2 regions of the Herbaspirillum sp. SJZ099 genome follow, and region 1 is predicted to be linked to the other one. Evidence: predicted binding sites of a transcription regulator. Region 1 holds the regulator's gene; the other holds the start of a gene.

Region 1 (15,309 bases):
CGACATGAACTCCGCCATGTCGACGCGGGTATTGGTGCGGTATTCGACCTTGGCGTCGGACACCACGGTCGAGGAAACGGTATTGCCGGTCTGGATATTGTCCGGACTCACGGTGCCCGAAAAGCGTACGTATTCCACCCCCTTGTCGAGGGCCACCTGCTTTTCCCCGCTCACCACCAGGTTGCCGTTAGGGAGCACCTCCGTGACGGTCACGCCGATGGTGCCGGTAAAGGTATTGCTGGAGCTGACTGCCCCCTTGTCTTCAAACTTGTTGGAAGAGGTGCCGCTGGCCGACAGTTCCTTGATGGTGGTGCCGAAGATGGTCGGCGCCGGCGATGCGACCGTGCCGGTCTTGCTGGCCGAACTGCCGGCGGTCTTGCCTGCGCTGGTTCTTTCATTGATCACAATGGTCAGCGTATCGCCCACCAGGCGCGCACGGCGGTCTTCCAGCAACGGCCGATAGACTGCCGACTGGAAGATCGCGCCGGACGTGGCTGGCGCATACGACGCTGGCTGGGGGCGCGCCGTCATCGGCCCCTTGACGATCGATTCGGGCACGGTGTTGCAGCCGGCGACGGCCAATGTGCCCACTACGGCGGCGAACTTCAGCAAGCGATTCATATTTGCCTCTTCCTTCTTCAAACTGCTAACTCCCCATTCAACTGCGTGACGATTACAACTGCGAAATCTTGGCCAGCATCTGATCCGAGGTGGTGATCGCCTTGCTGTTGATTTCATAGGCACGCTGGGTCTGGATCATGTTGACCAGTTCTTCCACCACGTTGACGTTCGAGGTTTCCACATAGCCTTGCCACAGCGCGCCGGCGCCATTGGTGCCCGGCGTATTGGGGTTGGGCGTGCCCGATGCGGAGGTTTCCACATACAGGTTCTCGCCGCGGCTTTCCAGGCCGGCCGGGTTGATGAAGGTCGCCACCTGGATGGTGCCGATCTGCGTGCTGGCAGTCGAACCGGCCTGCATGATCGAGACGGTGCCGTCGCGGCCGACCGACAGCTTGGTGGTATTGAGGGGAATGGTGATCGGCGGCTGCAATGTGTAGCCGCTGGAGGTCACCAGCTGGCCCTGGTTGTCGGTCTGGAAGGAGCCGTCGCGGGTATAGGCGGTGGTGCCGTCCGGCAGCAGAATCTGGAAGAAACCCGCGCCCTGGATGGCCAGGTCCTTGTCGTTGTTGGTCTGGTTGACGTTGCCCTGCGTGAAGATGCGCTCGGTCGCCACCGGACGCACGCCGGTACCGATCTGCAAACCCGACGGCAGCTGGGTCTGTTGCGACGATTGCGCGCCGGGCTGGCGCACGGTCTGGTACAGCAGGTCTTCGAACACGGCGCGCGAACGCTTGAAACCGTTGGTGCTGACGTTGGCCAGGTTGTTCGAAATCACGTCCAGCTGCGTCTGCTGCGCATCCAGGCCAGTCTTGGAAATCCAAAGGGAACGAATCATTTATTTCTCCGGTAATCGGCGATTACACCGAGGCAATCAGGATAGTCAGGTCAAGGACAGGATCTGGGTCGCCTTGGTCGCATCGCTTTCGGCGGTCTGGATCATCTTCATGTTCATCTCGAACTGGCGCGAGAGGTTGATCATATTGACCATCGCCTCCACCACGTTCACATTGCTGCCTTCCAGCGCGCCGCTGGCCAGCCGCACATTGGCATCGGGCTGGGCGGCGCCGCCGTTGATGGTGCGGAACATGCCGTCGTCGCCGCGCTTGAGGTTCTTGTCGTCAGGATTGACCAGCTTGATGCGGCCCAGGATGTTGACCGCATTCGGAATGCCGTCGGTCGGGATGGTGGACACGGTGCCGTCGGCAGCGATCGCCACCGTCACATCGGGCGGGATGGTGATCGGGCCGCCGTCGCCCAGCACAGGCTGTCCGGACTGGGTCTGCAGGATACCGTTCTCAGTGGTCTTGAAGCTGCCGTTGCGGGTATAGGCCTCGCCGCCATCGGCCGTTTGCACGGCGATCCAGCCGCGGCCCTGCACCGCTACGTCGAGCGCGCGACCGGTGTCCTGGATCGGGCCTTGCGAGAAATCGTTGCCCGCCGTGGAGTCCACCACGAAGGCGCGCGTGGGCAAGCCGTCGCCCACCACCGGCGCCGAACGGAACGTATTGAGCTGGGCGCGAAAACCCGTGGTGGTGGCATTGGCCAGGTTGTTGCTGGCGGTGGCCTGTTGCTCGAGCGTGTGCTTGGCGCCCGACATCGCTGTGTAGACCAGACGATCCATAGAACCCCTCTGCGCGGCAAAGCCTGGCTCTGCCGCTGATTGAAACCGGCCGCCGGCGCGGCCGGCGGCTGTGAAGCATATGCGCCCCGGAAGGCGCGCCCATCACCCGATCAGCGCATGCTGACCAGGGTCTGCAAGACGGTATCCTGCACCTTGATGGTTTGCGAGTTGGCCTGGTAGACGCGCTGGGCCACGATCATGTTGACCAGTTCGGCGGTCAGGTCGACGTTGGAGTCTTCCACCGCGCGCGATTGCAACGTGCCGAAGCTGCCGCTCGTAGGCGTACCGACCAGCGGGGAGCCGGCTTCTGCAGTCGCCTGGTACAGGTTGTTGCCGATCGGCTGCAAGCCGTTCGGGTTGGCAAAATTCACCAGGACCACCTGCCCCAGAGTCTTGGTTTGCTGGTTGCTGTAGGAGCCGATGATGCTGCCATCCTTGGCGATCGAGAAGCTCGAGAGCGTACCCGGCATCATGCCATCCTGGCTTTGCGCCAGGTTGACGAAAGCCGAACCGGTCTGGGTCGAACCGGTGTACGACAAAGCGATGGTTCCCGGGAAGGTACCGCCAGCCTTGGTGTAATTGGTCATGTCCAGCGTCATGCCGGTGGTCGCGGTCATCGCGCCGGTAGAGTCGAAGGTCATCGTGCCGATGGCCAAGGGAGCCGGCGGCGTTGCGCCGTTGGTCACGGTTGTGCCATCGATGGTCGCGTAAATATCCCAGGTGGTGGTCGGCGGGGTGCCTGTGGTCGCATTCTTCACATAGTAAGTCTGCACGCTGTACGGATTGCCGAGGCTGTCGTACATCGTCACACCGGTCGAGTTATTGTACGAATTCGGCTGGGCCGGATCGAAAGGGGTCACGGTCGGCACACTCTGGCGCGAATCCAGGTTCACCTTGGTGCTGACTTTGGTGGTAGCCGTGGCCGGCATTGCCGAGGTATCGATCTTCAGCGCGACCGGGTCGCCGCCGGACACGCCTGCGGCATACCCCATCAGGTAAGCCCCATTCATGCTTGGATTGATGATGTAGCCGTTCTTGTCCAGTTCAAACTGGCCATTGCGGCCATACATCGGCGCCTTGCTGTCCGGGCTGGATGCCAGTTGGAAAAATCCGTCGCCATTGATGGCGATGTCCAGCGGATTGTTCGTCGTGGAGATATTGCCCTGAGTAAACGCCTGGGCCACATTGGCCACCATCACACCGATACCTACCGGCGAATTGCCGGAACGGTTCATCGAATTGGCGTACATGTCGGCGAACTGCGCCTGCGCTTCCTTGAAGCCGACGGTGCTGGCGTTGGCCACGTTATTACCGATGACATCCAGGCTCTTTGCCGCGCCGTTCAGTCCGCTCAAACCTTGTTGAAAACCCATTTGTTGCTCCCTGTCGGTAATGACGATTAAAGAATTTGCACGACGTCGGTCGGCTTGATGGTGCCGATGTTCGAGACGTTGAGCTTGATGCTGCCATCGGCGGCCGTGGTCACGCTGGCGACGGTGCCGAATGCGAGCGCGGTCGCATTCACGCCGACGCCGTTGTTGGCGGCCGTCACGGTAAAGGTGTAATTGCCGTCCGCGGCCTTGCTGCCGACGTCGTTGGTGCCATCCCAGATCACCGGCATCGTGCCAGCCGCCTGCGGCCCCAGGTCCATCGTGCGCACCACGGCGCCGGTGGAATCCTTGACGGTGACGATGACCGAAGACGCCGTCGAATCCAGCTGCACGCCGAACACCGCCTTTTGCGTCGTGGTTTCGGTGCCGTCCTCGGCCTTGGTTGTGTCCGAGGTCAGTTGGATGCTGTTGCCCGGCGCCAGCACGCTGTGGCCGATCATGTTGGCCGACTGCAGCGCCTGCGAGGAGCTCAGGTTGCCCATCAGGGTCGACAGCGTGGTATTGAGCTGGCTGATGCCCGAGACGGTCGACAGTTGCGCCATTTGCGTGGTCAGCTGCGAGTTGTCCATCGGGTTGCTGGGATCCTGGTTCTTCATCTGCGCGATCAAGAGCGTCAGGAAGCGGTTCTGGATCGCATCTGCGCTATTGTCGTTGAGGCCGCCCGAGCCGCTGGAGGAACTCGTGCCGCCGGTGCCGTTCATGGCCGTCAGCAGGTCGGAAGATACGGTGGTCATGGGCTAGAGTCCTATTGGCCGATGGTGAGGGTTTTAACCAGCATGGACTTGGCGGTGTTCATCGTTTCCACGTTGGTCTGGTAAGAGCGCGAGGCGGAGATCATGTTGACCATTTCCTCGACCGGATTGACATTGGGCATCGCCACGTAGCCGTTGGCGTCGGCCATCGGGTGCTTGGGATCGTAGACCAGCTTGGGCGGCGCCTGGTCTTCGACCACTGCCGCGACCTTCACGCCGCTGTCCTTGACGTCGCCGACCGGGATCGCCTGGAACACCACCTGCTTGGCTTTGTAGGGCGTGCCGTCGGGGCTGGTGGCGCTGTCGGCGTTGGCGATATTGCTCGCCACGGCATTCAGGCGCTGCGCCTGGGCGCTCATGGCCGAGCCGGCAACATTGAAGATATTAGAGAGGGACATGGCTTATCAACCCGGTTGGATGGCGTTAATCATGGCCTTGATCTGGCCGTTGACTGCGGTGACGCCGGCTTCGTAACGAATGCCGTTGTCGACGAACTCATTGCGCTCGACGTCCATGTCGACGGTATTGCCGTCGACGCTGCCCTGGGTCGCGGTGCGGTACAGCAGCGGCGAACCGCCAATGCTGCCCTCGCCCGAACCGGCTGCCTCGCCGGCGACGTGCGCCGCAGCGGTACGCGCCAACCGCAGCGGAGGCAACGCGGTCGATTTATTGTCCAGCGCATTCTTGAGCGCATCGGCGAAATTGACGTCGCGCGCCTTGTAATTCGGGGTATCGGCGTTGGCGATATTGGATGCCAGCACCTGCTGGCGCTGGGCCCGCAGGTTCAGCGCCAGTTCGTTGAAGCGGAAATAGTCGTCGAGCTTTGAGACCATCTGGCCCTCCTGGAATGCCGGCGCCGCTCAAGTTATCGCGGACTGCGCCGATGATGGAATTACATAAGCTCGATCATACGGTTGCCCCCGGAAGTTTAATGGGCGATAAGCAGAGAAAAGCCTCCCTTGTTCCTGCTTTTGACCTCGCGCGCGCGAAGTAACATTGCTGCCAAGATTCGCCAATGCCCCGTCCGGGGCGAGTTGCACAAAATGAAACAGCCTTCCCGCGTATTGCGCCATGCCGCGGCCGTCCTCGCCCTGCTGGCTTGCGGCTTCCAAGGCGCGTTCGCCCAAGCAGACCCGAATGCCCCCCAGCGCCAGGACTTGCCGGCGCTGCAGCAGGTCGCCGAGCAATTCCTCAAGACGCAGACCTCCGGCTTGCCGGGCAGCGTCACCGTCGATGTCGATCCGGTGGATCCCCGCCTGAACCTGAACGCCTGCATCGAACCGCAAGCCTTCATGCCGAATGGCGCGCGCCTGTGGGGCAGGACCACCATCGGTATCAAATGCGTGGCGCCCTCCCCGTGGACTGTTTATGTGCGCGCCAACGTCCGGGTGGTATCGGATTACCTGGTGGCGGCCGTGCCGCTGGTCCAGGGACAAACCATCAGCGCCGCCGACGTCACGCGCATGCGCGGCGATTTGTCGGGATTGCCTAACGGCATCATTACCGACGAATCCCAGGCCGTCGGGCGAGTCGCCTCCATGTCGGTGCGCGCCGGCACTCCCCTGCGCATGGATACCGTGCGCAACCAGCGCGTGGTGCAGCAAGGCCAGCCGGTACGCGTCGTCTCCAATGGTCCCGGCTTCCAGATCTCAACCGAGGCGCGCGCCCTGTCCAACGCCTCCGAGGGGCAAATGGCGCAAGCGCGGACAGCGGCCGGACAGGTGGTCAGCGGCATTGCCAAGGCAGGCGGCATTCTGGAAATCAACTATTAATACAGGGCAATATGTTTCTTCCAGGAACCCGCATCGAACGGATGCCAGGAAAGATGGCGACAGGGTTCAAATTGCGGCGCCAGTTGTTAAAGTTTGCGGAAAAATAGCCGATAATCAAAGCGACAGGCGGTGCGAAGCACCCTCACCCTACAAGGAATACTGCCGTGAATGTTAATGACGCCCTGAAATCCACCTCCGGACGCACCACCGAGCAAACCCAGGCCCAGCCGCGTCCGGGCGCGCAAACCGGCAACAGCGCAGCCTCGACGGCCGCCGCCTCGGACAACGTGCGCCTGTCGGCCACTTACCAGTCGCTGGAAACCAAGGCCAACGGCAGCTTCGATGCCAAGAAGGTCGCGGAAATCAAGGCGGCCATCGCCAACGGCACTTTCCAGGTCGACCCGGACAAGGTCGCCAGCGGCCTGTTCGATACCGTCCAGACGCTGATCAACGCGCGCAAGGCCTAACCCGGATTCGCACGAACCATCACAGACCATGAGCAACCCGGCACACAGCCTGACACAGGAAAAAACGGCGCTGGCCCGGCTGGTTGAAAAACTGCGCCAGGAGCAAGCATTGCTCTCCGAGACCGCGTCCGAAGGCATGACCGACCTCATCGGCGAAAAGGCCACCATCGTTGCCGAAATGACCACCCTCGCCGGCCAGCGCCACCAGCTCCTGGCCAGCCTTGGCTATGCCGACGATGAAAGCGGCATGCAACAGTGGATGAATGAACAAGGTTCGGATGACGACAAGGAAATCTGGGCTGCCCTGTTCGACCTGGCGCAAGACGCCAAGGAACTGAACCGCGTCAACGGCCTCCTGATCGGCAAGAAACTGTCGATCAACCAAAGCGCGCTGACCATCCTGCAAGGCAAGTCCAACGCGGGCAACTTCTATGGCCCGGATGGCCAAAGCAGCATCAAATCGGTCGGCCGCCGCCTTGGCGTGGTGTAAATCCGACCGCAGGTTCCTCGACCGGGAATCGGCGCAAGCCATATAAAAAAGCCCGGTGCATACCGTAATGCCGTTCAGTTAAGCGCTGAACGGCATTTTTGTTTGTGGAGTTCAGACTCCGTTCGCCCTGAGTAGCTGCGTAGCAGCGTATCGAAGGGCAGGCAAGACCCGCTGACGCCGGCATGCTGGCTTCGATACGGCCCTGGCGGGCCTACTCAGCCCGAACGGACTCTTGATGATTGCGCGAGAGAGTTTGCCTTAACTAAGCGGCGTTACGGTAGTACATGCCGTTTTTCTGTGATTGCCGTGCCCTGACCACGCCATGGGGCGCATCAGCAGCGGGATTCAGGCCACCCCGGACCAGGCATGCTCGCGCAGGTAGGAACGCATGCGCGATATCGCCTGGCTGTGCAGCTGGCATACGCGCGATTCGGACACGCCCATGACGGCGCCAATTTCCTTGAGGTTCATCTCCTGCTCGTAATACAAACCCATCAGGATTTGCTCGCGCTCCGGCAAGGCCCGGATCGACTCGACCACGGCCTCGCGAAAGCCCCCGTTGATCAGGTTCTGCAGCGGATTGTCGGTTTCGGCCGATTGGTAGCGATCGAGGAAATGCTCATGGCCGCTGTCGTCATCGTGGAAGTCTTCATAGTAGATCAACTGGTGGCCGCCGCAATCGGTGAGCATGGCCTGATATTCGGCCAGGCTGAGCTTCATGTGCTGCGCCACTTCGTTCTCTTGCGGTTGGCGCCCCAGTTTCTGCAGCAGCGCCTGCATCGCATCTTCCACCTTGCGCGCGTTCTGGCGGATGCTGCGCGGCAGCCAGTCGCTGCTGCGCAACTCGTCCAGCATGGCGCCGCGGATGCGCTGCACGGCATAGGTCTCGAACTGTGCGCCGTGCGTTTCCTCATAACGGTTGACCGCGTCCAGCAGGCCTATCATGCCGGCCTGGATCAGGTCGTCCACCTCGACGCTAGGGGGCAACTTCGCCTTGAGCTGATGCGCCAGCTTCTTGACCAGCGGCGCATGCAGCTCCAGCAAATCGTTCTTGCCTGTTTTTCCCTTGACGTTATACATGCACGTCACACTCCGAGACTTGCACCGTCGGTTGCCATGCCGTAAGCGCTTTTTGCCGCATCCTGCCCTGCCAGTTGCTTGGCCAAGCGATGGAAGGCGATCGACGCGCCCGCGAACGGGAACACGTCCATCACCGCCCTGCCTTGCCCGCAGGCGCGCCGGATATGATCGTCAGCCGGAACCGATCCGAGGAAATTCAATTGCGCCGCCAGGTAACGACTGGCCGCCTGCGCCATGTTGGCATAGACGGTCTGCGCTTCCGCTTCGGTCGCATCGTTGATGATGAGGCTGAACGGACGGCGCCCGATCCTGTCGGTCAAGCTCTTCAAAAGCACATAGGCGGCCTTGATCGACGATGCGCTGGTGGAGAGCTGGATGACGATCTCCCCCATTTCCATGGTCGATACCGGAAACGAGTCATCCTCCGCCAATACGCCGTTGACCAGCGTGATTTCGGCCTGCTCAATGAGCGTATCGAAGATCGAGACCAGCCGGCCCGCTTGCGGATGGCCGGCCGCGGGCACCGCGCGGCGCGCGATGCGGGCCATCGAAAAACCCTCAGGAAGCAGGCGCACCGCTTCATGCAAGGGCCGCTCCATGCGGGCGACTTCCTGCAGCGTGGCGACATCGTGGCGCAGGCCGATGCGCGTCAGCAAGCCCGATGACGCAACGCCGCCGTCAACCAGCAGCACCTGATGGCCGGCCTGGCTCAGCGATGCCGCCAGGTTGATCAGCATCGCGCTCTTCTCTTCCTCGCCCAGTACCGACAAAAAGGTAAACAGGCGCGGCACCGGACGCTCCAGCATCCGGCGCAGTCCTGCCGCCTGGTCGATGTCGTAACTAGCCAAAGGTCACCTCTCGCAAGCCTTTGTCATTCATGGAAAGCGCGGTCGGCCCCACCACCACCGGCAACTCGCCCTCCTGGAATTCGAACGGCGCGGTTTCGCGCTTTTGCTTGAAGGCGCGGTCGGCCAGGTAGAGCTTGTTGGCCACATGCAGGTCTTCCGGCACCCGCTGGCCGTTGGCCACATAGTGCAGGTTGAGCTTGTGGCGGATCACCACGTCGAGCACATTGCCGATGGTGGCCGCCTCGTCCAGTTTGGTGACGATGCAGCCGGCCAGGCCCGAGCCCGAGTAGGCATGCACCACCTCGTTGAGGGTGCCCCCGGTGGCGGTGGCGTTCAGGCACAGCAAGCGCTTGATGTCGACGCCGGCGCCGGCCAGCATCGCCTCCTGCTCGGCCACCATCTGGTCGCGCTGGCCCACGCCGGCGGTATCGATAAGCACGGTATGCTTGCCCTTGAGTTCTTCCAGCGCAATGCGCAGGTCGGTTTCATCCTTGACCGAGTGCACCATCACTCCCAGGATCTTGCCGTAGATGCGCAGTTGCTCGTAGCCGCCGATACGGTAGCCGTCGGTCGTGATCAGCGCCAGCTTGCCGGAGCCATGGCGCATCACGCAACGCGCCGCCAGTTTCGCGGTCGTCGTGGTCTTGCCCACGCCGGTCGGCCCGACCATGGCGAACACGCCGCCGTTTTCCAGCAATTCGCTTTCGCTGGCCAGCGTATTGAGGTTGCGCGCCAGCACCGACTTGACCCAGAACATGATGTCCTGCGACTTGGAGTTGTTGGGCAGGTTTTCGGTGATCAGGCGCGACAGGCTGGCGCTGAAACCGGCCGCCAGCATTTCCTTCATGACCAGGGCCTTCAGGGGCTCGCGCTTTTGCGTGCCGCCCCAGGAAATCTCCGCCAGTTGCGTTTCCAGCACGCCGCGCATGGAACGGATCTCGCTCATCACTTCCGACAGGATCTCATCATAATCCTTGCCGTCGAATTCAGGTAGCGAGGAGCGCGGGGCCTGCTCCTGCCCGCCTTGCTGCTCCGCATCGCGCGCACGGCGCTGGTCGCTGCTGCGGCTGCGCCAGACACGGGCGTCGGCAGGCGCGGCTGGCTCGGCCGGTCTGGGAGCGATCAGGCCGATCGGCTGCTGGTCCAGCAACGGCCCGGATTCGGCGCGCGGCGCCCGCGGCGGCTGCTGCGCCAGCGGCGAGGACAGCAAGGCCGGGCGCCTGGATGGCGGCGCCGGCGGCAAGCCCGACTGCTGCTGCAGCGATGCCGCCTGGGGCCGGGTCACCGCTTCGCGCGCGGCTCCGGGAGCCACCAGCGTGGTCATGTCCTCATTGGCCATCGCCAGGATTTCCACCCCGTCGGGAATGTTGCGATTGGAGAGGATGACGGCATCCGGGCCGAGCGCTTCACGTACCTGGCGCCACGCTTCGCGAGACGAATTGGCGATAAATTTCTTGACGTTCATGCTTGCCCTCCAACTAGGCTGGTAACTTTAATCGTTTTCGAATCTGGTATTTCAGAATGGGACAGCACCCGCAACTGCGGCATGGCGCGCCGCAGGAAGCGCGACAGCAATGCGCGCAACGGCGCGGGAACCAGCAATACCGGCGTCAGGCCCAGTTGCTCCTGGCGCTGCGCCGCCTGTTCGGTTTGCGCAACCAGCGAATCGGCCAGGCCGGGTTCGATGCCGCCGCTGTCGCCGCCGGCCTGCAAGGCCTGCAGCAGCAAGCGCTCGAGCTTGACATCCAGGGTCATGACGGACAGTTCGCTGTCGCCCGGGAAAATCTGTTGCACGATCGCGCGGCCCAGCGCGATACGCACGATCGCGGTGAGCTCGTTGGGCTCCTGGATGCGCGCCGCATGCTCGGCCAGCGTTTCGATGACGGTACGCATGTCGCGGATGTGCACGCCTTCCAGCAGAAGGTTCTGCAGCACCTTCTGCAGCGTGCCCAGCGGCAGCATCTTCGGCACCAGGTCCTCGACCAGCTTGGGCGCTTCCTTGGCCAGGTGGTCCAGCAGGCTTTGCACTTCCTGGCGCCCCAGCAGTTCGGCCGCATGGGTGGTGATCAGGTGGTTCAGGTGGGTCGCCACCACGGTGCCGGCATCGACCACGGTATAGCCCATCGTGGAAGCCTGTTCGCGCAGGCTGTTGTCGATCCACACCGCCGGCAGGCCGAACGCCGGATCGCTGGTCATCATGCCCGGCAACGGCCCGGTGACCATGCCTGGATTGATGGCCAGATACTGCCCGGCATGCGCTTCGCCCTTGCCCACTTCCACGCCCTTGAGGGTGATGCGGTAGGCCGAAGGTTTCAGTTCCAGGTTATCGCGGATATGGATGGGCGGCGACAGGAAACCGACCTCCTGCGCGAATTTCTTGCGGATGCCCTTGATGCGCTTGAGCAGCTCGCCCCCTTGCGCCTTGTCGACCAGGGGAATCAGGCGGTAACCGACCTCCAGGCCCAGCGTATCGACCGGCATGACGTCTTGCCAGGTGGCTTCTTCCGTTTCCTGGGTCGGCGCGGCGGTGACCGATTCCGGTTGCGCAGCGGCGGTCTTGGCCAGTTCCTTGCGGTTGCCGATGACGTAGGCGCTGCCGGCCATGGCGGCGGCCAGGACAATGAACGCGAAGTGCGGCATTCCCGGAATCAGGCCCATGCCGCCGATGATGACGGCGGTGATGTAGAGCACTTCCGGCTTGGCGAACAATTGGTTGATCAGTTGCCCGCCCACGTCCTGGTCGTTGGCCACGCGCGAGACCACCACGCCGGCCGCGGTCGAGATGATCAGGGAAGGGATCTGCGCCACGAGGCCGTCGCCGATGGCCAGCAAGGTGTAGTTCTTCAGTGCGGTGTCGAATGCCAGGTCGTGCTGCACCATGCCGACCACCAGGCCGCCGACGATGTTGACCACCGTCACGATGATGCCGGCCACGGCGTCGCCCCGCACGTATTTACTGGCGCCGTCCATGGCGCCGTAGAACTCGGACTCCTGCGCCACTTCCTTGCGGCGGGCCCGGGCTTCGGGCTCGCCGATCAGGCCGGCGTTGAGGTCGGCGTCGATCGCCATCTGCTTGCCCGGCATCGCATCCAGGGTGAAACGCGCGCCCACTTCGGCGATACGGCCGGCGCCCTTGGTCACCACCATGAAGTTGATGATGGTCAGGATCACGAACACGACGATGCCGACCGTGTAATTGCCGCCGATCAGGAAGTGGCCGAAGGCTTCGATCACCTTGCCGGCCGCGTCAGGCCCGGTATGCCCCTCGGTCAGGACCACCCGGGTCGAGGCGACGTTGAGCGACAGGCGCAGCATGGTGGACACCAGCAGCACGGCCGGGAAGGCGATGAAGTCCAGCGGCTTGACGGTGTACAGCGCCGTCATCAGCACGATGACCGACAACGAGATGTTGAAGCTGAACAGCAGGTCCAGCATGAAGGCCGGCAACGGCAACACCATCATCGCCAGCATCATGACGATCAGGATGGGCGCGGCCATCGCCCGCGAGCTTTTCACCGGCACCCAGGCCGGCAGTTTCATGGTATTGAGTTTGGCCATAGTCATTGCATCGTTCTACGCCGCGCCGCCCGCGACTTGGTCGCCGTGGCCGGATCGAGTTCACTGGGCACCTGAAGCTCGGTCGGCTCGGTCGGCCGGTGGCCGCCAAACTGGCCGTAGGTGCGCAATTGGAAGACATAGGCCAGCACTTCGGCCACGGCGGTATAAAGGGCTTCCGGAATCTCGTCGCCGATTTCGGTATGGGTGTGCAGCGCACGCGCCAGCGGCGGCGCCTCCAGCAGCGGCACTTTGTGCTCGCGCGCCAGTTCGCGGATCTTGGCGGCGATGTCGTCGGCGCCCTTGGCCACCACCTTGGGCGCGCCCATCTTGCCCTCGGTGTATTTCAGCGCGACCGCGTAGTGGGTCGGGTTGGTCACCACGACGTCGGCGGTCGGCACCTCGGCCATCATCCGGCGGCGGGCCATGGCGCGCTGCATCGCGCGGATCTTGCCCTTGATATGCGGGTCGCCTTCGGCTTCCTTGTGTTCCTGCTTGACTTCCTGGCGCGTCATGCGCAGCTTCTTGCCGTAGTTCCAGATCTGGTACGGCACGTCCAGGATGGCGATGAAAATGAGCGACGACACGATGATGATGAAGCTGACCCACAGCAGGTGCGCCGAATGCTGGCTGCTGGTCTTGATCGACTCGACGCCCAGCCCCATCACCGCGTCGATCTGGCTCTTGATCGCCAGCCAGGCGATCGTGCCGACCAGCAAGGTCTTGAGCACGGCCTTGAGCAATTCGGCCAGCGAATTGAGGGAAAACATATTGGTGAAGCCCTTGACCGGGTTGAGCTTGCTGAATTTGGGGAGCAGCGACTCGGTGTTGAACAGCCAGCCCCCGAGAATCAACGGCGAAGCCACCGCGGCCAGGGTCATCAGGAATGCGATCGGGATGATGGCGATGGCGACATCGACGAAGTGCGCGCTGAGCATGTCGAACAGCACGATATGGTCATACGCCGCGGCGCGCTCGAAAGTGAAGGCGGCGACCATGATGCGGTCCAGGCTGGTCACCAGCGGCCCGCTGAACATCCATACGCAGCAACCGCCGATGAGCAGCAGCACGCACGTCGCCATTTCACGCGAACGTGGCACATCGCCCTGCTCACGAGCACGCTCAAGACGTTTGCTCGTGGCGGGCTCGGTCCGCTCCATGTCGCTGTCGTCGGCCATTTGCCGAATCCCCCTGCATAAACTGCATTCCCGATTGATAGACGGATTTCGAGAACGATAGCCAGAATTATTGGGGAGCCGGCATCGGTATCATCAGGGGAATAGGGGCAAAAAGGTCCCCCATTTCGGACTAGGCAAAAACACAAGTCTCTGCCTGTGGCAAAACGGATCGTATCGAAAAGGAAAGAAAAAAGGCTGGAACGACAACATCCGACCTGCTCCGGCCGGATTTTCGCCGGGAATGCCGCATCGCCAGGGATGCGCCCCGGCGCATCGTGCGTTTCGCGCGTTTCGCGCATTTCGCACGTCGCTGCATCCCGCAAGACCAGGCCATTGCCATTGCGACAACGGCCTGCCGCGCTTTCTCAGAAGCCCAGGCTTTCCAGCAGGTCGTCGACCTGCCCCTGGTTGGCGATCACATCCTTGCCGGCCGGGTCGATCTGAGGCCCGTTCAGGAGGCCGGTGTCTTCCTTCTTCGCCTCGCCGGGCGAATAATCCACCAGCAGTTGCACCAATTGCGACTCCAGATCGTGCGCCAATTGGGTGACGCGCTTGATCACCTGCCCGGTCAGGTCCTGGAAATCCTGGGCCATCATGATATCGAGCAATTGCTGCTTGGTGACGCTGCTGTCCTCGACTGCCTGGGCCAGGAATGCCGATGTCTTCGTTCCCAGCGCCAGATAACCCGCTTCGGACAGGCCCGATGCCCCCGCCGCATCCCACTGCGCCTTGAGTTCGGCGGCGCCATCCTTGATGCGCTCTTGCAGCGGGCTGGCCAGCTCGGTGGCCGTGAGTACGCGCTGCGCCGCCTGTTCGGTCATGCGCGCCACGTATTCGAGGCGGTCGCGCGCGTCCGGCATGTCGCTGGCGGCCCTTTCCAGCAAGCGGTCGAAACCCAGGCCGCGCAGGCTGTCGTGCAGGTTGCGCGTCATGTGCCCGATGCGGGAGAGTACCTCCTCGTTGAGCACGCCCGTGGCTGGGGCGTTTGCGTCCTCGCTCACCTCAGCCACCTGCGGCCATCTTTTCGAAAATCTTGGCCAGCTTCTCGTCCAGCGTCGCCGCGGTGAAGGGCTTGACCACGTAGCCGTTGGCGCCGGCCTGGGCGGCGGCCACGATGTTTTCCTTCTTGGCTTCGGCCGTGACCATCAACACCGGCAGCTTGGACAGCGACGGGTCCTTGCGGATTTCCTGCAGCATGGTCAGGCCGTCCATGTTGGGCATGTTCCAGTCGGAGACGACGAAGTCGAATTGGTCGCTGCGCAACTTTTGCAGCGCCTGCACGCCATCCTCGGCCTCGTCCACGTTGGTGTAGCCCAATTCCTTGAGCAGGTTGCGCACGATGCGGCGCATGGTCGAAAAGTCATCGACGACTAAGAACTTGGTATTGGGACCCGACATGCTAAGACTCCATCTGATCAATTGATTTCTTGGTTAACGGCAAGCCCGCATGCGAACTTGAACCGTCCCGCTTTCTTATTCCGTACGCACGCGACATTCCGTCCATGCGCCCCTCTTCTGCGCCACGGCATTGTAG
Region 2 (15,309 bases), on a different contig from region 1:
TGGCGCTGACCTTGATTCCTGACATCGAAGCGGGTCACAGGCGCCGCAGTTCCTGGCCTGAGTGGTTTGCGCGGGTGGATTCGACGTCGCGGCAAGCATGCAAGCGTCGCTAATGAAGCGTGCAACACCCGAAGCGGAAAGAATGGCAAGACGTTCAGGATGAATCTGGCGATCAGCGATTGAAGTTTCCTGAGATCGTTATGGCAGTGGCAGCTTCGAACCGAAGCTGGTGACCAAGAAGCGCCAGATGGCGTCAACGCGTAGTCGAGGGGGCAGCGGCACTTCTTGTGGCATTGCTGTTGAAGGCAATGGGCGCGTAAGCGCTTTAACGTCTTACTATCAACGCTCCGTTTGATGTGCATTCTGCCTACATCAGGACGCTATCGAGACATCTGTAAGAGGTCTGTCGGCCAAGAACTGAAAAGTAGACTGACGCTCTGTTTTTATACAGCCTCGGCCGGAAGTGGACTATCAACGGTTGGGACTATTGAATTCTACCAAGGCACCATGCGCAACTTGGGCCATAGTTGAAGCCAATTTTTGGCAACAACTCGGTTTTCCATAATTTGCTTCTTCTCCACTTGATATCGGGGTGTGGGGCGAATTACTCCTTCGTAAAGATCATCCAGTCCATACGGAGCTGTTATTTGGATACCTTCATTCTCTTCCCACCTCACGCCTATGGCTGTCGCAGTCTCGGGCCAAAAGCGCATAGCATCGGTGGACGATTGATAGGCCTTGTCACCATTTTTCGAATGCATTCTGCTCTGGTTTTTGACGGACCATTGAACCGTACTATCCATAGTCATCAGAAGGCTTTCCAGCTCCTGATCGATTCCTGAGTCACATCGCGTGGAATCGAACCATATAACATCAATATCCGACAGATGAGGACGGCTTGCAAAGCCGTGGATGGCATCCCATACGGTGTTTCTCACAAAACCCGCGCCTATCCAGCAGTCAGGCAAGGACAATGTCGCTACGATCTTCAGTAGCCTTAGTCTGTATGGATCATTTAGTAATAGCGCAGCCAAGTTGCTTTTGAATTTCATTGCGAGAAGCCTGGTAAGCGAAAAGTTGCGGCTTTATGCTGGATTTAGTACTGGGTGCACTTTCGTATCGCGCTGCCGGGGGATTAGGAGTGCTACGGGAAGCCCAATGGCTTTTCTTGTTGAAGCGTTTCCTGAGAATTCTCGGCCACGTACTTGTTGAAATAGCGTCGGTGCAACCCTCCGCCCGGGCCGGCATGACTACACCTGCGAGCCTTCGGACGTCACAGTCTTGTCCTCCCTCGTGATCCGATTCCGGCCTATCGGCCTCAGACTGCCATCTGCGTTGACATAATGGCGCAATGTTACATACTTGAAATTCTTTTTCTCAGCAAAGCGAACAAGGCTACCTGCGTCGCGAACTAACCCTGGATTGGCTTTCACTTTCCGTAGAAAGGTAGTATCAACAGGAGCAAAACGGTGTCCGTCCTTCTCGGCGATCCGATCCCGGGCCATCTTCCTCAGACTGCCACTTTCATTGAAATAATTGTTCAATACGCTATAAAAATAACCCCTCTGTATAGCAAAGCCAGCAACGCCGCCTGCGTTTGGAATCAAGCTTGGGTTGGCCTTCACTTCCCGTAGCAGGTCATCCTCAACAGTAGTCTTAAGCGTTTCATCCTCCTTGCCGAGCAGATCATTGGCGGCCGGCCTCAGTTCGCCATCCGCAGTGACATAACGACGCAATGTTTCATACTTGACGTTTTCTCGCTCAGCAAAGTCCACCAGGCCATCTGCGTCGCGAACTAACCCTGGATTGACCTTCACTTTCCATAGAAAGTCAGCATCAATAGGAGCAAAACGCCATCCATTTTCCTCGGCGATCCGATCCCGGCCTGCCTTTCTCAGGCTACCATCTGTACAGACATATTCTCGCAAGCTGTGTTTCGGAACGCCCTCCTGCCTGGCAAACTCAGCAAGGCCTATATTTTGAATTAACGTTGGGTCTGCCTCGACTTTCCGTAGCAGGTCAGTACCGACAATAAAACTTTTTTTGACAAGCTTTGCTTGAGGAGGCATGGACATTCGATTTGTCGCATGGTCTGCGCTCCGCTTTCTCATTGCGAGGAGTTGCTCCCCTTGCAGAGCAGTTTCGATGATTGATGACGTTTCTGGCGATGACGGACGTTGTGCGAACGTCGAGGGCGGTATTCCTTTCAGGGCATCTCTAATGACCTGAGGCGTTTCTGGCGGTGGCGGGCGTTGCGCTAACGTCGAGAACCCGGCAGACCACTCCCCTGCGAAAGCATCACTCGGGTTTTCCCTCGTTTCTGGCTGGAACTGCCATGGCTCCCCGCCCCCCATATTAAACGGGATGAACGGAACGGAGTGCACAGCCTGTACATTCTGTGCAAGAGATATCTGCGAAGAGAAAGCTTCTTCTGACGGCGACGTTGCCTGATCAGGCGTACATGCCATACCTGGATATCGGAGAGTCGAAAAGGGGGGGAGACGCATATTTGCTCCTGGTGCCGTGCTCGCCACACGCAGCCTGCTTATCATTGATCAAAATATCCCCGCACACGGAGTGATAGAGGGGAGACCGCTACTCTATAAAATAAGATGCCCGCCATCTTTCACATTTCGCGCAAATTCCGGTTTTTAATAGGAGGACGTCATGACATTGCAAGATGCTATGGATCGAGCAATCGGTGAGTGGACTTTGTACGGGGTCGCAATGGACTGGGACATGCCGTACCAAATGCTAAGTAAATACGTGCGTGGTGACCGCGTGTCTGACGCACAAACGCTTTGAAAATGGCAGACGATGCCAGATTGCGCCGAGGAAATGCTGGCCTTGATGGCCGCTGCTGAGGAAACAAAAAAGGCAGCGACACCGGAAAGTGTGGCTGCCTTTTTCGAAAAGGAATCTTTAGTGATATCCATGAACTTGTGACTAGGCGCGTTCCAGATCGTAGGAACCATAAGCGTTACCCATATCGTTTTGGGTGATTAGTGCTTAGAACGCATCTCACGCCTATTTATGAAATGGGCTCTAGAATCCGGTCGAGAAATGCTTCCTCTCCCCTGGCGCGCAAAACCTCTCTTGCAACGTTGTAGCGAACTTCCAGTTCCTGCTCTTTCATCGCTGCACTACCCAATTGAGCCAATGCATCGTCATCATCTTCTGACAAACCGACCTCTGCCAATTTCGCCTTCACCTCTTGCTTAAAAGCAGGCTGCAGGGTCGTCAACATCTGATGTTCCCGCTCACGCCAACCGGGCGAAAAACGGGTCAACATTGCCTGCCAAGGCGCCCAATCGAGGAGGAAATACTGAAAAAACTCCGCCTGCTCCCGGCTTTGGACCTCGGTTACCGCATCATCCAGGTCCTGTTGGGTCACCCCGGAGACATTGAAGAACCGCATGTCCACAAGGTCGGTGGGCAAGCCCAGCCGCTCGTGCAATCGGACCTGATAGGCCAGGTAGACTACGATTTCGTCCACTTTCACTTCTTCTTCTTTCATTTGTCGCAATGATTCAACTTTCCTGCTGGCGATCTTCGCCAGCGCATCCAGGCGAAATGCGCCACGTCCGAGCTCGACGAGCGCATCGAGCTTGGTGTCATATGCACCGCGACTGACTTCGTACGCATTATCGAGGTTCTTCATGTCGTTATAAGTCAATGCAACCCGGTCCTCGCAAGACTCGGTCGATCGGTCGGCAATCGCATAGATTAATGCTCGAAGTTCACTATCCTGCGCGATCTTGGGTAGCCACGTGGCTACCGCTGCCTTGAGCTTGGGCGTGTAATTTACGGATTCCCATAGCCGATCCAAAAACAGTGAAAACTTCCCTGCGGCCGGTTCAGCGTCGAGCTCTCGCCATCGTTCCGCCTGAGCTTCATCCTCGCTCCCCAGCCATTCCTCGACCGCCTCGTGAAGGGGGCGTGCCGGCGAATTGTTATCGTCCTCGGACATATCAAACAAGATTCGAGGGCCGTTGTAGCCTGCTGCGGATATGCGTTCCCTTATCCCTGGCAGATCACCTGCCAATCCTGGGTTGCCTGTGATATCCACCTGGCACGTTGGCGGCAGACTGTAAATATTTTCGGGAAACGAGGTTAGTTGGTTGTTGCTGACATCAAGCAGACGGAGGCTCGCGGGCCACTCAGTCGGCCACGAAGTCAGCATGTTCCCCGCTACGTCAAGCAGCTGGAGGTTCTTGGGCAAGGTCGGCAAACCAGTCAGCCGAGGATTGAACCATACCTGAAGCTTCTTGAGATCCTTAGGCAAAGCCGGCAATTCAGTCAGCCCCTGACTCGATACGGTAAGCGCCTCAAGGCGCCGGGGCAAGGCCGGCAACTCGGTCAACCGCATGCAAAGTACCTCAAGGCTCTCGAGGCTCACGGGAAGGTCTGGTAACTTGGTCGCCTTGAGGCTGAATACCTCAAGCTTCCTGAGGCGCCCGGGCCAGGCCGGGAACTCACGCACAAGGTCGGAATTTACCTTGATGCTATCGAGGCTCGCGGGAAAGGCCGGCAATACAGTCAGGTGAGGGGCAATCAGGTCAAGGTTGGTGAGATGCTTGGGGAACGGCGGCAACTCATCCAATTGGTCCCAGATTAGGGTAAGGCTGGTGCAGTGATCGGGCATGAGCGGCAGGCTATGCAAAGGTATCGCCGATAAATCCAGCGTGCCTTTATTCATATGCAGAAACTGATCCCTCACCTCTTTACGCGTGTCGTCGCCTGGTGGCGCGACTTTCTCCCATACGTGTAGGAAATAGGGATAAAGCGCATCGCCATCGCCGCCCATTTGCTCCTGTAGTTCCGTTGAAATATCGACCGCAGCGCCCAGGATTTGGCTCGTGTGCGCGCCGGTTTCCAGCATCGCGAGAACTTCATCGGCGAGTTGCGTATAAATCAGCGAGAACCCGCGCGATCTGACGCCCGCACTATCCTGGCAAGGCCCCAGAAGGCCGTCGACCAAAGCCTGGATGTTCGTGCTTTCGCTGCATGCACGCATCATGTGTTGCGTGAGATCCCGGCGCGCTGCCGAAATGTCAGGTGGGTACGATTGACTGAACTGATGATGGATCCAAGCTATGGCTGCCAGCAAGCTGACGCAGCGTAGTTTATGAAGAGCAGTGTCCCGCCCCCCTGCATACTCAAGTATCAGCGTTCTGACTTCGGTGAGTTGACGGGGCGATCCGCTTAACGGACTGGCTGCCGCGCCAAGCGAAGAAGGTCCAACAGGAGGGATGTGCATCGATGAAGCATGAAGACTTGTTGTGATGGGGAAGTCATTCTAGCCATGGCTGGATACTGTCTCTTTCAAAAAACGCTCAAGCGTCTCTGCCTCCTCTCCAGTTCTAAACTAAACTGTCCAATTCCCGGGGCAGGTCAAGCGGCTCAGTTTCTAGAGCAGCCCTGGTCCAGCCCGAGGGGTTACTCCAACAGGAATGACTACACCTGCGAGTCTTTGGACGTTGCAGCCCCGCCCGCGCTCGCGATCCGATTCCGGGCTATCGGCCTAAGACTGCCATCTGCGTTGACATAATTCCGCAATATTGCATACTTGACATTCTCTTTCTCAGCAAAGCGAACAAGGCCACCTGCGGCACGAACTAACTCTGGATTGGCCCTCACTTCCCGTAGCAGGTCATCCTTGACCTGATCGATTAATTTGTAGTCGCAGCGATTGTTAGTCTTCGACTTCAAACCGCTTTGAAGATGGCTGATGATGCGCAGAGCAGATTGAGCGCGGAGAAATGCTGGTCTTGATGGCGCAGGCCGAGAAAACAAAAAAGGCAGCGACACTCGAAAGTGTGGCTGCCAATTCTGCAAAAAGATATTTTGGTGGCCCGGGGCGGAATCGAACCACCGACACAAGGATTTTCAATCCTCTGCTCTACCGACTGAGCTACCAGGCCAAGACGCAAGATTATAGCAAAGAAAAAAAATACTGCAAGGCCTTTCTCATAAATTGTTTATGAGGCGGCGTTTATAATGCGACCCATGACTTCCAATGCCCAATTCATGACTGCTTCGCCGGCTGCGGCCGGTACCGATATCTGCATCGTCGGCAATGGCGCGGTAGGCAAGGCCGCCGCGCTTGGACTGGCGCAGGCGGGTTTGCGGGTGACGTTGCTGGCGCCGCCGTCGTCGCCATCGCCATCGCGTCCTGCGCCGGCCGATGAGGCCAGTTGGGATGTGCGGGTGTATGCCTTGAACCATACCGCGCGCCGGCTGCTGTCGTCGGTGCGGGTGTGGGAGGCGATGGATGCCGGGCGCATCGCGCCCGTGGATAACATGACGGTGCAGGGCGATGGCGCCTCGGCGCAGGGTGGGGCGGGCTTGCTGTCGTTCGATGCCTATGGCGCGCGCACCGATGCGTTGGCGTGGATCGTCGAAGACCGCAACCTGGATGCCGCGCTCAATGCCGCGCTGCGTTTCGCGCCCAATGTGAAACTGGTGCAGGGCCGGGCGACGGCGCTGTCGGTGTCGCCTGAGGCCACTACGCTCACGCTCGCATCCGGCGAGAGCCTGTCGGCGTCGCTGGTGGTGGGCGCCGATGGCGGCCATTCGTGGGTGCGCGGCCAGTGCGATATCGGGCTCGATTATCGCGCGTACGGCCAGCGTGCCATCGTCACCAATTTCAGTTGCGAGAAGCCGCACCTGGGCGTGGCCTACCAGTGGTTCAGCCCGGTCGAAGGGGTGGTGGCGCTGCTGCCGTTGCCGGGCAACCGCGTCTCGCTGGTGTGGTCGGCGCCGGATGCGCTGGCCGAGCAATTGTTGCGTTTGCCCTTGTCCGAACTGGCGCAGCGACTGGCGGTCTGGGCCGCGCCGGTGCTGGGGGCGCTCACGCCCCTGCAGCCGGAGGTGGTCAAGGCGTTCCCGCTGGCGCTGATCAAGCCGCACGCGATGATTGCCGAGCGTGTGGCGCTGATCGGCGATGCCGCGCATGTCGTGCACCCGATGGCCGGCCATGGCATGAACCTGGGGTTTGCCGATGTCGCGGCGCTGATCGAGACACTGGCCGCGCGCGAGCCGCAGTACGACTGCGGCGACAGCCGCGTGCTGCGCCGCTATGCGCGTGCGCGCAAGGAAGAGGTATTGCTGATGCAACTGGCCACCGATGGCTTGAACCGCATTTTTGCCACCGATGCCGAGCCGTTGCGCATGGCGCGCAATATCGGAATGAACCTGATCAACCGCTTGCCGGTCTTAAAGCGTCGGCTGATCGCGTATGCGCTGGGCAAGTGAGCAAGTGAGGCGGGCCGATTTGAGGTAAGGTAATGCGCCTGGCCGGATCTTGGAACCTGTTTGCGATCCGGCCGCGGCGTTTGCGCCATCTATCAACCAATTCCCACGGGGTGACCGCCAGGGCAGGTGTGGTGCGGTTTTCAGGCCGATGCCGCCAGGATTGCCCGGGCGTTTGATTTGAATCAGGACCACTATGAATAATTTTCTGACCACCGGCCCGGCGCGCACGCTGCGCCACATCGGCATGGCCGTGGCTGTACTGGCATCGACGGTGGCGGCCGTTTCCGCTCATGCGCAGGCCGAAGCGGCCGACAGCACCGAGGCTACCATCAAGAAGCTGATCGAGCCGCGCCTGGGCCAGGGGGCCAAGGTCGATGCCGTGACCAAGACGCCGTATGCCGGCCTGTATGAGATCCAGATCGACGGCGACGTGATCTATACCGACGCCAAGGCGCAATACCTGTTCATCGGCCGCGTGGTCGATTCGCAGACCTATCGCGACTTCACCAAGGAAAAGATCGAGGCCATCAACAAGGTGCCCTTCTCCGGCCTGCCGCTGGACAAGGCGATCAAGACCGTCAAGGGCAACGGCAAGCGCATGATGGCGATCTTCGAGGATCCGAACTGCATCTACTGCAAGCGCTTGCACAAGACGCTGCAGGAAGTCGACAACACCACCGTCTACACTTTCCAGTACAACATCCTGTCGCCGGACTCCATCGTCAAGTCGCGCAACATCTGGTGCGCGCCCAATCCGAGCAAGGCCTGGAGCGACTGGATGATCAACGGCAAGGAAGCGCCGGCCGCTGCCGCCAGCTGCAACGCACCGCATGACGAGGTGCTGGCGCTGGGCAAGAAGATGAAGGTCACCGGCACGCCGACCATCATCTTCACCGACGGCTCGCGCGTGCCTGGCGCGATCGACGCCAAGGCGCTGGAACAGAAGCTGTCCTCGCTCAAGTAAGCCGGTAATGAAAAAGGGGCGTCCGCATGGCGGGCGCCCCTTGTTTTTTATGCGTACGCGCGCGCCCAAGCGGACGGCACGCGTAGTCATTTGCTCGTGTGCAGTTCCATCATTGCCGCTTCGAACTTTCCCTGGCACAGCAGCGGGATGACGTTCAGGCTCTTGTCCAGCGCCTCGTTGATCAGCGCCTGTTCTTCCTTGCGCGGGCGGTGCAGCACGAAGTCGGCCACCGGCTGCTGCAGGCCGAGCGTGCGCGGATGGCCGATGCCCAGGCGCAGGCGCCAGTAGTCTTGCGTGCCCAGCGCGGCCGTGATGTCCTTCAAGCCGTTGTGGCCGCCCGACGAGCCGCCTTTCTTGATGCGCGCCACGCCGGGCGCCAGGTCGAGTTCGTCATGCGCCACCAGCACTTCCTCGGGCGCGATCTTGTAGAAGCGCGCCAGCGCGCCGACCGACTGGCCGGAGCGGTTCATGTAGGTCTGCGGCTCCAGCAGCCAGACTTCGTTGCCGGCGACCGAGGTCTTGCCGGCCAGCGCGTTGAAGCGCGCCTCGCGCGCCAGGCGCACCGGGCCGGCCAGGTTGTCGACCAGCCAGAAGCCTGCGTTGTGCCGGGTTTGTTCGTATTCCGGGCCGGGGTTGCCGAGGCCGACGATGAGGCGAATGGACATGTTGCAAAAATGGACAGAAGTGCGACGTTGAAACGGCGATTATCCCGAGTTTGCCGTTCCGCGTCCAATGTCAAGATTGGCGCACGCGGTTGAATTGCGTATCATCCAACGCTTGTTTTTCTTTACTGTTGACTGGGTTTCACAATGCTGCCTTCTATCGAACAACGACTCGCCCTTGAACTCGTCGCCAAGCCGGTTCAGGTCGCTGCCGCCATCGCCTTGCTGGACGAAGGTGCAACCGTCCCCTTCATCGCCCGCTACCGCAAGGAAGCCACCGGCGGCCTGGACGACACCCAACTGCGCCTGCTGGAAGAGCGCCTGCGCTACCTGCGCGAGCTGGAGGCCCGTCGCGCCGCGATCATCGCCTCGATCGAAGAGCAGGGCAAGATGACGCCGGTGCTGCTGGACGCCATCGTCCACGCGGAAGACAAGACCCGCCTGGAAGACCTGTACCTGCCCTACAAGCCCAAGCGCCGCACCAAGGCGCAGATCGCCGCCGAAGCCGGCCTGACCGAGCTGGCCGATGCGCTGCTGAACGATCCGGCGTTGAATCCCGAAGAAGAAGCCGCCAAGTACCTCAAGCCGGCCTTCACCACCGACAACGGCGACAACCCCGGCGTACCCGATGCCAAGGCGGCGCTGGACGGCGCGCGCCAGATCCTGATGGAGCGTTTCTCGGAAGACGCCGAGCTGCTGCAGAACCTGCGCGAATACCTGACCGAGCACGGCGTGGTCGAGTCGAAAGTGGTGGAAGGCAAGCAGGACGCCGGCGAGAAGTTCGCCGACTACTTCGATTACTCCGAGACCTTCGGCACCATCCCTTCGCACCGCGCGCTGGCGCTGTTCCGCGGCCGCCGCGAAGAGGTGTTGAACGTGGTGCTGCGCCTGGATAGCGAAGAAGAAAAGCCGAAGTGGGATGCCCCGCACAACCCGTGCGAAGGCCGCATCGCCTCGCGCTTCGGCGTGTCCAACAAGGGCCGCGCCGCCGACAAATGGCTCTCCGACACGGTGCGCTGGGCCTGGCGCGTGAAGGTGTTCATGCACCTGGAAACCGAACTGATGACCAAGCTGCGCGAAGAAGCCGAAGCCGAGGCCATCAACGTCTTCGCCCGCAACCTGAAGGATCTGCTGCTGGCCGCACCGGCCGGCCCGCGCGCCACCATGGGCCTGGACCCGGGCCTGCGCACCGGCGTCAAGGTCGCCATTGTCGACGCCACCGGCAAGGTGGTGGCCACCGATACCATCTATCCGCACCAGCCGCGCAACGACTGGCACGGTTCGCTGCATACGCTGTCGCAACTGGCCGAGAAGCACCAGGTGTCGCTGATCTCGATCGGCAACGGCACCGCCTCGCGCGAGACCGACAAGCTGGCGCAAGACCTGATCAAGCTGCGCCCGGAACTGAAGCTGACCAAGATCGTGGTCTCGGAAGCCGGCGCCTCGGTGTACTCGGCCTCGGAATTCGCTTCCAAGGAATTGCCGGAACTGGACGTGTCGCTGCGCGGCGCGGTGTCGATTGCGCGCCGCCTGCAGGATCCGCTGGCCGAACTGGTCAAGATCGATCCCAAGTCAATCGGCGTCGGCCAGTACCAGCACGATGTGAGCCAGACGCAACTGGCGCGCTCGCTGGACGCGGTGGTGGAAGATTGCGTCAACGCCGTCGGCGTCGATGTGAACACCGCCTCGGCGCCGCTGTTGGCGCGCGTATCTGGCCTCAACGCCAGCGTGGCGCAGAGCATCGTTTCCTACCGCGACATGAAGGGCATGTTCGTCTCGCGCGCTGCGCTGCGCGAGGTGCCGCGTCTGGGCGAGAAGACGTTCGAACAGGCCGCGGGCTTTTTGCGCGTGATGAACGGCGAGAACCCGCTGGACGCCTCCGCGGTGCACCCGGAATCGTACCCGCTGGTGGAAAAGATCCTGGCCGACATCAAGAAGGACGTGAAGAGCGTGGTCGGCCAGACCTCGCTGTTGAAGGGCCTGTCGCCGGCCAAGTACGCCGATGAGAAATTCGGCGTGCCGACCGTCACCGACATCCTCAAGGAACTCGACAAGCCGGGCCGCGATCCGCGTCCGGAGTTCACCACCGCCACCTTCAAGGAAGGCGTGGAAGAGATCAAGGACCTGCGTCCGGACATGATCCTGGAAGGTGTGGTGACCAACGTCGCGGCCTTCGGCGCCTTCGTCGACATCGGCGTGCACCAGGATGGCCTGGTGCACATCTCGGCCTTGTCGAATACCTTCGTCAAGGACCCGCACACGATGGTCAAGGCCGGCCAGGTGGTCAAGGTCAAGGTGCTGGAAGTGGACGAGAAGCGCAAGCGCATCGCCCTGACCATGCGCCTGAACGACACCGCGCCGGCGCCAGGCGCGCGCAATGAGCAGCGCGGCGACCGTAACGATTCGCGCCGTCTGTCGCAGCACCAGAACCAGCGCTCGCGCGAGCAGGCGCCAGTCGGCAATGCGATGGCGGCGGCGTTTGCCAAGCTGAAGGGATGATCCGTCCGGGCGCTTGATTGCGCATCGCCCCGGCTAAAAGAAAACAGGCTGTTCCCGCGAGGGGACAGCCTGTTTTTTTATCCGCGATGGCGCCAGCCCGAAGTCCGCCGGACAATGCCGCGGCCGATGCGGCGGGTTGGGCAATGGCGCCGATGTTGTCTGAGATCAGGCTGGCGCGCGTCAGCCCTGTGCTTCGGGTACGTTCGTGCCCATGCCTTCGGGCAGCAGCGGCGCGATCTCGGCCAACTCGTCGGCGCTCAGGCGCAAGTCCGCCGCGCCCAGCAGTCCATCGACCTGCGCGGGACGGCGCGCGCCGACGATGGCGCCGGTGATGGCGGACTGCCGCAGTACCCAGGCGATCGCCACGGCCGCGGGCGTCAGCCCGTGCCGTTTGCCGATGCTGCCGAAAACGTCGACCAGCGCGAGATTGTTCGTCAGGCGCGGCTCCTGGAAATCCGGGCTGCGGCGCTTGCGCCAATCGTCGTCAGGCAGCCCGGCGATGCGCTCGCGCGTCATCGCGCCGGTCAGCAGGCCCGACTGCAGCGTGGAATAAGCGATGACGCCGATGCCGGCCTGCTCGCAGAAGGGAAGGATGTCGGTTTCCACCTCGCGCATCAGCGCCGAGTACGGCGGCTGGAGAGAGGCGATGGCGGTGAGCGCCTGCGCGCGTTTGAGCTGCGGCACGTCGAAATTGGAGACGCCGATGGCGCGGATCTTCCCTTGCTCACGGGCCTTGGCCAGCACCGACAGCGCGGCTTCGATCCCCTCGTCGGGGCCGCCCGGCGGGAACGCCGGCCAGTGGAGCTGGTACAGGTCGATCGTCTCGACCTGGAGGCGGCGCAGGCTGTCCTCGATCTCGCGCGCCAGCGACTTCGGGGCCAGCGAGTGCGAGATTTGCCGGGTCGCGCGGTCCCACACCAGGCTGCCCTTGGTGAATACCAGCGGACGGCGCGAAGCCGGAACGCGGCGTAGAAGCTGGCCGACGATTTCCTCGGCATGGCCCAGCCCGTAGACGGCGGCGGTATCGATCCAGTTCACGCCGCGCTCGACCGCATATTCCAGCGCGGCCAGGCTATCGGCGTCGTCCTGCGCCCCCCCAGCCGAACTCCCATCCCGCGCCGGCGATGGCCCAGGTGCCCAAGCCGATGGGGGAGATCGTGAAATCGGCGCTGCCGAGACGTTTCTGTTGCATGGTTCGACCTTTCGTTCAATGGAAGGCCGTCAGTGTCGCGCGGATGATAGAAAGTGATAAGTCGGGTTATGCTTGATGAACTACTGAGCCATTTTCATCAATATGCTTCCTGACCTGCATGAACTCGATGCCTTTGCGGCGGTGGCGCGCCACCGCAGTTTCCGCAAGGCGGCCGCCGAGCGCGGCGTGTCGGCCTCGGCCTTGAGCCATGCCCTGCGTGGCCTGGAACAGCGGCTGGGCGTGCGGCTGCTCCATCGCACCACGCGCAGCGTGACGCCGACCGAAGCCGGCCAGCGCCTGTTGGCCAGGCTCGACCCGGCGTTGCGCGAGGTGGCCGATGCGCTGGCCGATGCAACCGCCTTGCAGGCCGAACCGGCCGGTACTGTGCGCCTGAACGTGCCGCGTCCGGCGGCGCGGTTGCTGCTGGCATCGGCGCTGGCCGGTTTCGCGGCCGCGTATCCGCGCGTGCAGCTCGAAATCGTGACCGATGACGGCCTGGCCGATATCGTGGGCGATGGCTTCGATGCCGGGATCCGTTTTGGCGAGAGCCTGGCCGGGGATATGGTGGCGGTGCCGATCGGTCCGCCGCAGCGCTTTGTGTGTGTGGCCGCGCCGGATTACCTGGCCGCGCGCGATGGCGCGGGCATCGCCTATGTCTATGAGGCGATGGTGCGCGAGGACCTGGCCGCCGGCCGCTTGCAGGCCGTGCTGGAGGACTGGGGCGCACCCGCCGGGCGGTTCTTTCTCTATTACCCAGGCCGTCGGCACGTGCCGATGGCGCTGCGGGCCCTGGCGGATTTCATTCGGAAGTAACGTCGCCGGCGCTGCCCGTTCAGGCGGTGGTGCTGATGCGCGTCTGGGTCACCGAGACCGAGACGCTTACCGTCGTCTGGCTGGCGACCACGGTCCCCCCGCTGCCGTCGCCATTGCCGGCGTCGGTATCGTCGCCGTCCTGTTTTTCGCCCTTGATCTTGGCGATGAAGTCGGCCAGCGACTTTTGCACCAGGTCATAGGTCTTGTCGATGTTGCTGGCAATGTCGCCGTTGAGCACGCTCAGGCTGTCGAGAATGCCGCGCGCTTCCTTGAAGCCCTGGTCGACGCCCTTGAAGATCAGGGCCATGTAGTTGTCGATATTGGTGGCGTCGTCCTTGTCCGGGTTGTTCTGCTTGTACAGTTCGAACAGGTTGGTGACGAACGAGACGATGCGGCCCGCCGTGCCCTCGGGCGAGTTGTCCTGCGCCATGGCGTTCTGGATGGCGTTGTCGCCCATCTCGGGCCGCAGCACGTCATTGATGTTTTCGATGGCGCTTTTGTAGACCAGCGCCAGCGGATCGTTTTGCGAATTGATCGACACTTCCAGCGAAGCCTGCAGGATGGAAACATTGAGCTGGGCACGGGCGCCGGACTCGGTCAGCAGGTTGGCCTTTTGCGCGTCGGCGATCTTGTCGTTGGATGACGCGGCGGACGGCGGGTTGGCCGGTTCGGCGGGCGAGGTGGCGGGCAGCAAAGGCTTGGTGTCTACGCTGCTGGCGGTGGTGCTGATGGCCATGACGGTCTCCTGTACTAGGACCGCACTCGGGGAAGGGGAAAGGGGGAAACGGCAGTCCTTTTTCAACTTACGGCATCGGCCCGGGAATCTGAAGGTCAGGAAGGCAATTTTGATCGATTTAATGTTGAATCGAGACAGTACGTATCGTTTTGCGTGATGTTGCCGGATTTTAACAATGTTTCAACCTTCTTCCGCCAGCCCGCGATGTGTACGCTAATGGGCCAGGGTGCCTGCGCTGGTGATGGTGGTGAGGTCGACATGGGAGGCGCCATGGCGGTTGGATCCGGAAAAATTGATCCGGTATCCGAGGCCGTCGTAGTTCTTCTCATTGATGCTTTCCAGTGCGGCGATCAGTTTGTTGCGCGTCGGGGCGGGGCCGGCGCGCCTGATGCCTTCGGCCAGCACCCTGGCGGCGATGAATCCTTCCAGTCCAAGATGGCTGAACTCGCTGGCGCGGGCCTGGCGCATCGCCTGCTGGTATTGGCGCACGATGGGGAGGGTGCTTTTCCACGGGAAGGGCATGGCTTGCGAGACGATCATCCCGGCCAGCGCCTTGTGCCGGGAATCGTCCAGCGTGCTGTAGACGAGCGAGGCGGCATAGAAGTAGCCGCGATAGCCTTTGGCGCGCAAGAGTTCGATCAAGGGGAGATTGAGCGCCGGCGAAATGCTCATGACCAGGATGATGTCCGGCCGCGCGCGCAGGAGGCTGCCGGCCATCTTTTCCATGCTCGGCCCGACCGCGCTGACGGTCGTCACCAGTTCTGCCCCGGCGGTGTCGATCATGGTTTGCAGGAGGGCGTGGCTCGGTACGTTGGGATGGTCGGTAAAGATGGCCAGGCGCTTGAGCCCGATCCTGGAAAAATGCGCGAACATGTAGCTGTATTCATCGACGTAGCTGGCGCGGATAGTGAATACGTGGCGGTTGAGCGCGTTATAAACGATGCGGGCGCCGGTGACCGGCGCGAAAAACGGGACGCCGTTCTCATTGACGATGGGAAGCACGGCACTGCTGGTTTGCCAGCCGACATAACCGAACAGCGCCAGCGCCTTGTCCTCTTGCAGCAGTTGCCGCGTGTTTTGGATTGCCAGGATGGGGTCGTTCTGGTCATCCATCGTGGCCAGCCTGATCTGGCGGCCATGGATGCCGCCCTTGCCGTTGACTTGCGCGAAGTAGGCATGGGCGCCG

Evidence for each region. Region 1 encodes FliA, which starts transcription of late flagellar genes. Its sites were predicted from a motif close to CTAAAGTTTNNNNNNNNNNNGCCGNTA; they were not measured.
Region 2: the regulator FliA is predicted to act here: its motif matches at 14,191-14,217, upstream of FB597_RS07210 (DUF5610 domain-containing protein).

The regions. Positions count from the first base shown of each region.
Region 1 covers NZ_VIUO01000006.1:207,379-222,687, forward strand. The annotation lists gene FB597_RS14705 (flagellar basal body L-ring protein FlgH) at 1-621, opposite strand, end outside; gene flgG (flagellar basal-body rod protein FlgG) at 674-1,456, opposite strand; gene flgF (flagellar basal-body rod protein FlgF) at 1,502-2,242, opposite strand; gene flgE (flagellar hook protein FlgE) at 2,353-3,615, opposite strand; gene FB597_RS14725 (flagellar hook assembly protein FlgD) at 3,642-4,367, opposite strand; gene flgC (flagellar basal body rod protein FlgC) at 4,379-4,783, opposite strand; gene flgB (flagellar basal body rod protein FlgB) at 4,790-5,218, opposite strand; gene flgA (flagellar basal body P-ring formation chaperone FlgA) at 5,429-6,157, shown strand; gene flgM (flagellar biosynthesis anti-sigma factor FlgM) at 6,322-6,624, shown strand; gene FB597_RS14750 (flagella synthesis protein FlgN) at 6,653-7,114, shown strand; gene FB597_RS14755 (RNA polymerase sigma factor FliA) at 7,460-8,194, opposite strand; gene FB597_RS14760 (MinD/ParA family protein) at 8,200-9,000, opposite strand; gene flhF (flagellar biosynthesis protein FlhF) at 9,035-10,507, opposite strand; gene flhA (flagellar biosynthesis protein FlhA) at 10,504-12,600, opposite strand; gene flhB (flagellar biosynthesis protein FlhB) at 12,603-13,775, opposite strand; gene cheZ (protein phosphatase CheZ) at 14,141-14,785, opposite strand; gene cheY (chemotaxis response regulator CheY) at 14,778-15,173, opposite strand.
Region 2 covers NZ_VIUO01000002.1:464,209-479,517, forward strand. The annotation lists gene FB597_RS07155 (methylenetetrahydrofolate reductase C-terminal domain-containing protein) at 1-113, shown strand, start outside; gene FB597_RS07160 (nucleotidyltransferase family protein) at 495-1,052, opposite strand; gene FB597_RS07165 (hypothetical protein) at 1,251-2,507, opposite strand; gene FB597_RS07170 (NEL-type E3 ubiquitin ligase domain-containing protein) at 3,032-5,020, opposite strand; tRNA gene FB597_RS07175 (tRNA-Phe) at 5,849-5,924, opposite strand; gene FB597_RS07180 (FAD-dependent monooxygenase) at 6,001-7,257, shown strand; gene FB597_RS07185 (DsbC family protein) at 7,451-8,221, shown strand; gene pth (aminoacyl-tRNA hydrolase) at 8,308-8,886, opposite strand; gene FB597_RS07195 (Tex family protein) at 9,031-11,382, shown strand; gene FB597_RS07200 (aldo/keto reductase) at 11,563-12,420, opposite strand; gene FB597_RS07205 (LysR family transcriptional regulator) at 12,677-13,387, shown strand; gene FB597_RS07210 (DUF5610 domain-containing protein) at 13,407-14,123, opposite strand; gene FB597_RS07215 (ABC transporter substrate-binding protein) at 14,337-15,309, opposite strand, start outside.